One region of the Amedibacillus sp. YH-ame6 genome, then DNA from elsewhere that is predicted to be linked to it. Evidence: a T-box and tRNA genes for the amino acid it is inferred to sense, from the RefSeq annotation. Region 1 holds a T-box; the other holds one or more tRNA genes.
What was found. A T-box is a leader RNA that pairs with one kind of tRNA and senses whether it is charged. The one in region 1 lies ahead of tyrS (tyrosine--tRNA ligase), so its partner is inferred to be a tRNA-Tyr.
Positions count from the first base shown of each region.

Region 2: it encodes a tRNA-Tyr, which carries the amino acid that the T-box ahead of tyrS (tyrosine--tRNA ligase) is inferred to sense. The anticodon was not compared.

Region 1 is NZ_JBSPEZ010000012.1:35,108-39,267, forward strand. Features, by position in the region: gene ACWG0P_RS09160 (dipicolinate synthase subunit B) at 1-164, opposite strand, end outside; gene ACWG0P_RS09165 (hypothetical protein) at 154-918, opposite strand; gene tyrS (tyrosine--tRNA ligase) at 1,012-2,244, opposite strand; T-box leader at 2,282-2,479, opposite strand; gene ACWG0P_RS09175 (LacI family DNA-binding transcriptional regulator) at 2,514-3,509, opposite strand; gene ACWG0P_RS09180 (hypothetical protein) at 3,516-4,067, opposite strand; gene ACWG0P_RS09185 (histidine kinase) at 4,071-4,160, opposite strand, start outside.
Region 2 is NZ_JBSPEZ010000006.1:77,516-81,675, forward strand. Features, by position in the region: gene ACWG0P_RS06150 (sensor histidine kinase) at 1-52, shown strand, start outside; gene ACWG0P_RS06155 (pentapeptide repeat-containing protein) at 91-900, shown strand; gene ACWG0P_RS06160 (transglutaminase domain-containing protein) at 951-1,892, shown strand; gene ACWG0P_RS06165 (cyclic-di-AMP receptor) at 1,926-2,216, shown strand; tRNA gene ACWG0P_RS06170 (tRNA-Val) at 2,422-2,497, shown strand; tRNA gene ACWG0P_RS06175 (tRNA-Thr) at 2,504-2,579, shown strand; tRNA gene ACWG0P_RS06180 (tRNA-Tyr) at 2,596-2,679, shown strand; tRNA gene ACWG0P_RS06185 (tRNA-Gln) at 2,695-2,770, shown strand; tRNA gene ACWG0P_RS06190 (tRNA-Lys) at 2,795-2,870, shown strand; tRNA gene ACWG0P_RS06195 (tRNA-Gly) at 2,880-2,953, shown strand; gene ACWG0P_RS06200 (RNA-guided endonuclease TnpB family protein) at 3,410-4,160, shown strand, end outside.

The DNA.
Region 1 (4,160 bases):
AAAAATTCTATGTTTTCAAAGAATCTAGTAGAACAAGAGTATACATTTTCACTCACCACACAAACAACATCATTGTTCACACATAACTTTTCTAGCTCTATCAATATTGCATGATGATTACAAAACGAGCCACATATACCAAACAAAATTCGCTTACCCTTCATTGCTTAACTTCCCCCTTATAAACTCAGCGATTATATTTCCAGCGGTAACACTTGCAAAACGTCCAGGTAGATTTCCAGCTTTGATAATGCAAATCCCCAATTCCCTAGCTGCATCCATATCGATCACATCAGGAGTAACAATATCAATGATAACTGGTCTTTTTGTCCATTGTTGCATCCTCTCTCTATTTAACACATCCCCTATTGAAGTATTAATAATAACATCTCCACATGTTGTATACTCGTTCACTTCAATGAAATCTTCTTGCTTCTCGCACGTTCTTCTTATCACGCGCGTATTTACGTGTAGATTATGAAGGATATCATAAATGACTTTACCACAATTTCCATATCCAATCACATCTACTTGTATATCATAAATGCTTCTAGCACAACAACCAATGAGTTCATTCAAGACACCCTCTGCTGTTAAAATTGCATTATCACGAATGACTCCTTGATCTTCCATATAGTAATATGTTTGATATGGAAGTTTCTCTAAAAATTCATTTCGCAAACCACAGAAAATAAGAACACTTTCTTTTAATTCACTCCAGAATTCATCTTTTTGTCGTATACAAGCAATTTTCCCTTCTTTATCCACACCTTTTACTGGTAACACCAATACATCAATTTCTCTTTTGCACGTCTCTAAATCATTCACATTATAAACATCCATTACACAAAAGGATTTTGATAAATTATCGTAAATTTGTATCATTCGATCATCACTGCAAATCACCGCAATCTTCAAAATGTCCCCTCCTTTGATTTATACTATGATGTTTGTACAGGTTTTGCGATAACAAAAATAAAACAGAGTAGATAATCTCCACTCTGTCTTTCCCTACGCTTGTGTAATTACAAAATAATTACGTTTTCCTTTTTTAATTAAGGTATCACTATTTGAAACCGCATTTGCCTTTGATACAACAAATTCGCAATCTGTAACTTTATCACCATTGATTTGTACAGAACCTTGCGTAATCCATTCTCTGGCTTCTCGCTTACTACTTGCAATTCCAGCCGCAACCAATGCATCTACTAACATTAGATTATCATCTATGCTTCTTTTCTCAAAGCCTTTCAATGCATCCGTTACTTCATCTTTTTCTAAATCTTTGATATTCCCTCTAAATAATGCTTCTGTAATTTTCAAGGCTTTGTTGTACTCGTCTTCTCCATGAAGGAAAGAAACGACTTCTTTTGCCAATGCTTTTTGTGCTTCTCTTCTTCCGGCATCAACATTTACCTTCTCTTCAAGATCATCAATTTCTTCTTTGCTCAAGAACGTCAACTTCTTTAGATAATCAATGACTTTTTCATCTTCTGCATTCACTAAGAATTGGTACATTTCATAAGGAGATGTTTTTTCTTTGTCCAACCAAACATTTCCAGATTCACTCTTCCCAAACTTAGAACCATCTGCTTTCGTAATCAATGGCATCGTCATACCATAGCACTCTACATCTGCGCCATGTTTTTTACGAATCAATTCTAATCCGCTCGTAATATTACCCCATTGGTCTTGTCCACCGATTTGTAATGTACAACCTTTATCTTCAAATAGGTGTAAGAAATCTAGAGATTGTAAAATCATATATGAAAATTCTGTATAACTAATTCCAGATTCTAATCTACGACGTACTGTATCTTTGTTGATCATATAGCTTACATTGAAGTATTTTCCATAATCACGTAAGAAATCGATAATCGTGATATCTTTTGTCCAATCTAAATTGTTTACCATTTCAAATCCAAACAATTCTTTGATTTGCTTACTTAAACAAACATAGTTATGTTCTAGAATTTCCTTTGTCAACATGTTACGTTCGCCTGTAGCTTTTGGATCTCCAATAAAACCTGTAGCACCTCCAACAAGCATAATTGGATGATGTCCATGTTCCTTTAAACGGCGAGCACACAATAGACTTGAATAATGTCCAATATGCAAGCTATCTCCAGTAGGATCAGTTCCAATATAGAATGTTAACCCTCCATTATTTAGTTTTTCTTCTAGTGCAGGACTCGTTACATCATTTACAAGTCCTCTCCATTTTAGTTCATCAAATAATTTCATAATTTCATATCCTTTCTCATAAAAAAACGTCCTTTTATCCAAGGACGTTATAAACGTGGTACCACCTTAGTTCTCTATGTAATTCATAGAGCACTCAATCTCGTAACGTGAGACACGGCTTTACTTTGCATAAAGCAGCTCCGAGTTGTATGCATGACTTTCATCTGCGATTTTTCACCAACCAATCGCCTCTCTGTGCATTTCCATCATGTTCTTTTCTCTTCATCGCTAATATTTCATAGTATAGATTTTAATCGTATACTTGTCAACTATTTTGTAGATTTTCTAGGTGTATAAATGTAACTTAACTCAATTTCTTTATCTGTTACTTCGTTATCTTCATGCAACATCTTCGTCAATAAACGCATCGCAACAGCACCTAAATCGTAGTCAGGGATTTTAAATCCTGAGATTTGAGGACGCGCCATCGCGTTGTATTTACTATCTAAGATACAAACAAGTTCCATATCATCTGGAATACTAATGCCTGCTTCTTTGGCAGTATTCATAACAGCCATTGCTTGAGAATCACGATATGTAATTACAACATCATGTTTCTTTCCTTGTTTCATATATTCTTTTAAGAATAAGTAAGAAGAACGATATTCTTTAGGAATTGCCAAGAAGTTTTCAAACTTCAAGCCATTCTCAGCAAATGCTTTTTGTAAACCTTCGTTTAACTGTTTGATCATTGCAGGATTTTTACGGTCTTCAATCAACGCAATATTTGTTTTCCCTGCTTTGATACAACCCATTGCATAGTCATATACAAGTTTTGCATAATCTACATAAACAGAACCAACAGTTTCATCACTCATACGGTTTCCAATCACAACGATTGGTACTTGGTAGCGTGTTAATTGATTCAATTCTTCTTTGTTCAATTTATCATTAAAAATCACAACACCATCTACACGAGATTTGATGATATTTTCGATGATATCATTCATTTCTGTAATACCTTCTGTAGTTGTGTGTAACATAATGTTATATTTATAAATTTTTGCTACATCAATCAACCCATTGATAATTTGTCCAGTGTAGAAATAACTAGCTTCTGGTACAATCAACGCAATCGTTGTGGTTTTTTGTAAAGCAAGCCCCTGTGCAATTGCATTTGGCTTATAACCAAGTTTTTCAATTGCTTCCTGCACTTTCACTCGTGTATCTTCACGAACAACTTCACTTCCGTTGATAACACGGGATACGGTTGCCAGCGATACATCAGCTTCTTTCGCTACATCGTAAATCGTAATTCTTTTCATAATACATTATCCCTTCTGATCATCATTGTGATCATTCTCCGTGTTTAGTACACGTTTCAACCCATTAAAAGCGCTCTCCGCAATTTTTAACGTTCCCTGTTTCATCTTCTTTACACCATCTACTACACGCTCATCATGACGCACATTATCAATGGTATCATTCACACTATCCACTACTTTTGAAACCGTATCGTTCTTCATCACTTCATGGATTCCATCTTGCAACGTGTCCACGAGTTTATTTCCAAACTCTTTTGCTTTTTCTTTGCCCGCAAGTACATCCTCACGTTCTTGAAATGCTTGTACGCTTTCTTTTGTACGATTGATAAGATTCGAAGTTTCTTGTTTTAAACGTTCTAGTTTTTCACTCACTTCTTCAGAGTTGATACTCCCTGCTAGCCATTCGCGAAATTCTCGGTATAGACGGTTAATTTCTTCTTTTGCGTCATCTAATATTTTTTTCTTATCACTTGTGTCATCATCATCCATAGAGATGATGGTGAATTTCGCTTCTTTTTCTAAATTTTCTGCTTGTTTCGCATATTCATTTGGTTCCATGAGCTACTCTCCTTCTTCATCAGCTGGGGTTTTACCATTTGTCTTATCTTTACTTACAACGGACATTACCCAATCTTTAATGGAAGAAAAATT
Region 2 (4,160 bases), on a different contig from region 1:
ATTTGCGCAACAAGAGATAGAAGGAATGTCATTTGTACTTGTATTTCGTTGATGATAGATGTTACACTAAAGCTATAAGTGTGAGGTATCATGAATACAGAAAACATAAGAAAACGATTGAGAATTGATTGCGAAAAATGCTGCGGACTGTGTTGCGTGGCGTTTTATTGTGCAAAGTCAGACGGGTTTCCACAAGATAAACAGGCAGGAGTACCTTGTGTGAATTTAGATGATAATTTCAAATGTATCAAACATGAAACTTTGGTGTCAGATAAACAAAAAGGGTGCATATCATTTGATTGTTGTGGTGCAGGTCAAAAAACATCAGAAATTTTTGAAGATCAGACTTGGAAAAATCATAAAATTGATTCCAATGAAATTTATCAAACGTTTTATAAGGTTATGAGACTTCATCAAGTGATTTGGTACTTATTAGAAGTATATGATAAAACTGAGGTCCAACAGTTACGAGATAGAGTTTTGCAATTATTGAATACATATGAGAACATTGATTTTAATGAAAAAGATAATTTCAATAATTTTGATGTGGAGAATTATCAATCATCTGCCAATGTTGTTCTAAAAGAATTTACGAGAGAGTATTTCCATAAAAACAGAACGCACTTTAGCAAGAAAAAAGATTATGTGGGTAAAGATATGCGTGAAATAGCTACAGCAGGCATGGATTTCACTATGGCATATTTGATGGCAACCAATTTTGAGAAATGTAATTTACGTGACATTAATTTCCTTGGAGCGGATATAAGAGATGCTAATTTTAAGGGTAGTAACCTAAGCGAAAGTCTGTTTCTGACTCAAATGCAGATTAACTCATGTATCGGTGATAGCACTACAAAGCTACCTAGATACCTCCAATTTCCTAAGCATTGGAATCGATAGGATATAAGATGATAAGAAGAGCATAAACTATTACGAGTGGAGGGATGATCATGCGTTTAAAAACATCTATGATATGTGTTATGATTGTAAGTATAACAATGATAACTGGTTGTAAAGTCCGTGAATATAAAGTTAGCGAACAAAAGGTGACATCATCAAAAGTAGATAAGTCCAGCTATTCATTAGCAGAACAAGAGATAAAAACTATTGAAAAGAGTGAATATGAAGAGAGTGATATAGTCTATTATGTAGAAGACGAATTTGAGCTAGCGAGGATACTTGAATACAATATCAATAAAGGTGTATCAAAAATTTCATATCAAGCACCAGATAAAATGGATATGGATAAGACTGCAAATTATTTAAGTTATATTGAACCCTATGATATTTCTTTACAATTATCTACGACAGATTATGAAAATCATCAAGGAAAGCTAATTTATCGCTCTAATGAAGTGGAAATAATAAATCTAGATGAAAGATACCAACAAGCAAAACAATCTGCAAAACAAGTGTATAGTGAAATAATCACTCCGGATATGGACGCAGATCAGAAAATAAAAGCAATCCATGATTATCTAATTAAAACGACCATATATAGTGAAATTGGTGAAGGGAACAATTCCAAATATCCAAATGTATTTAAAGCAGCTGGAGCCTTGGTTGATAAGAATGCGGTGTGTTCTGGCTATAGCAGGGCATTTATGATGTTATCCCGATTTGCGAATATTCCAGCTATCTATGTATCAAGTGATACGATGAATCATGGATGGAATTTAGTATATGGAAATACTGGTTGGAGATATATAGATGTAACATGGGACGATCCAGTTCCTGATAATCCAAATCATGCAGAAGAACTTTATTTAAATGTTTCTATAAATGAGTTTATGAGAGATGGGAAGCACATTTTTGATGAAGATAAATCCAGTGACTACTTTTTAGATGTCGCAAAAAGTTATTTTAACAAAAACGAGGAAGTATTTCGTTGAGTATTATGGTATCATTATAAACGAGGTGATTTGATGAAATTGATAATGTTAGTAGCTGGTGACGAGTATGCAGATGGAATTACCTCTATATTGGTAGATAACAATTATTATGCTACAAATATTGGAAGTAGTGGAGATTTTTTGCAATATGGACATACTGTGTTGTTGTTAGGTGTTAAGGAAGAAGAAGTTGAGAAAGTTATGAATTTAGTCAAGAAAAAAGGACAAATTAACTCTGATGATTTTGATTACCGCAATGAGGTAATGATTCATGTACTTAACATAGATGACTATGTTAAAATTCATAAGGGAATTGTTGAGTAATTTCTTATTAATATTTTTAAAATAAAAATTTCAGCATGATTTTTGATTGGAAGAAAAGCCTTTATTTATCGGTTTATTTGATGTTTTTTAAAGCCAAATATAAATTTATAAAAAAAGCTAAAAAAATATTGACAGAAGAAAGTTCAGATGGTATTATATATGAGCGCTGTTCCCCAAAGGGAAGTGGCTGCACCGATAAAATCGTGGAGGTTTAGCTCAGTTGGGAGAGCGTCTGCCTTACAAGCAGAGGGTCGGGGGTTCGAGTCCCTCAACCTCCACCATGATGTGCCGACTTAGCTCAATTGGTAGAGCAACTGACTTGTAATCAGTAGGTTGTGGGTTCAATTCCTATAGTCGGCACCATTATTTAAAAAGAGCTGGGGAGGTAGCGAAGTGGCTAAACGCGGCTGACTGTAACTCAGTTCCTTACGGTTCGGCGGTTCGAATCCGTCCCTCCCCACCATCTTAAATTTTTTATTGGGGTATAGCCAAGCGGTAAGGCACCAGACTTTGACTCTGGCATTCCACTGGTTCGAATCCAGTTACCCCAGCCAATATTTATTTTCGCAACTATAAATGACCCGTTAGCTCAGTTGGTAGAGCATCTGACTTTTAATCAGAGGGTCGGGCGTTCGAATCGCCCACGGGTCACCATTTATTGTTGCGGGTGTAGTTCAATGGTAGAACTTCAGCCTTCCAAGCTGACTACGTGAGTTCGATTCTCATCACCCGCTCCATATAGCGAACCTAAGATAGATCATTTGATGGTCTATCTTTTTTTGTGCGAGGCTGGTGTTCTCGTGGCGATTAAACATGAAAGTCAGATTTAAGGCTGGCTGGGGTAATGCTTTATATGGTTGAGTGGAATGCCTGTGTGCTTGGCTTCCCCCCCAAAAAATCGCTCTTTTTAAATTGTGGAGGACACGTGCTTCCCGACCCTACATTTTCGAAGAACTTTAAAAATTCACAAATTTTTTAAAATAATTTAGGATTTTTCATTTTTGATTTCGTATATAAATAGTATAAGAGATAAAAAGGAAGAATCTTATGAGGTTGTTTTGGTATAGATGATTTATCTTCTACGCCAAATTAAGGAGAAATTTCAACTTTTTTAATTTTTTTCAAAATTATTTAGGATTTTCAACTTTTTTTCTCGTATATAAATAGTGTAAGGGATAAAAAGGAGGACTTTTATGTATTTGTGTTTGAAGTTATATTTACAAGTAGATGTTACATTAGAGAAGTATTTGTTAACGTATGAACAAGGTTTCAAAAAGGAAGTAGTGAGAATTTGTGATATGTTTAAACAACGGGGAAAAGTATTTGAATATCCATATCGTTACTTCAATAAATCGATTTCTTATAATAGCAAGCATTTAGTTCTTGCGGCAGCAAAAGAAATGTATTTAGCAGAGATACAAAAGAAACGCTTTACATATGGATTTTCAAGTTATTGGAGTAATTCTTCATACACAATAGATGGTGATTTAAAATTAGAGCTTGGTTTAGATTTCCATCGTGATAAACTTTTGGTGCCATACTATCACAATGCACATACCTTGAAAAGAATCAAAGAAGGTAAGTTGATGAATATGAAGCTAATCAAAAGAAAATCTGGATGGCATGCGCTTATATATGTTTGTTACGAACCAGAGCCTACGAAAAGTGAGCGTTGTATGGGAGTAGATATTGGCATCAAAGTCCCTGCAGTATGTGCTATATCGCAAACACAGTATCGATTCTTTGGAAATGGTAGACAAATCCGCTTTGAACAAAGGCGATATTGTTCTCATATAAAAGCAATGCAAAGAGGTAAGCAGTTTGAAAAACTGAAAAGATATGAGCATAAATTAAGTCGCATTTTGAATAACTTTGACCACCATATATCTAGCGAAATCATTGCATATGCAATAGAAAACGATATTGGAGTTATCAAGTTAGAAA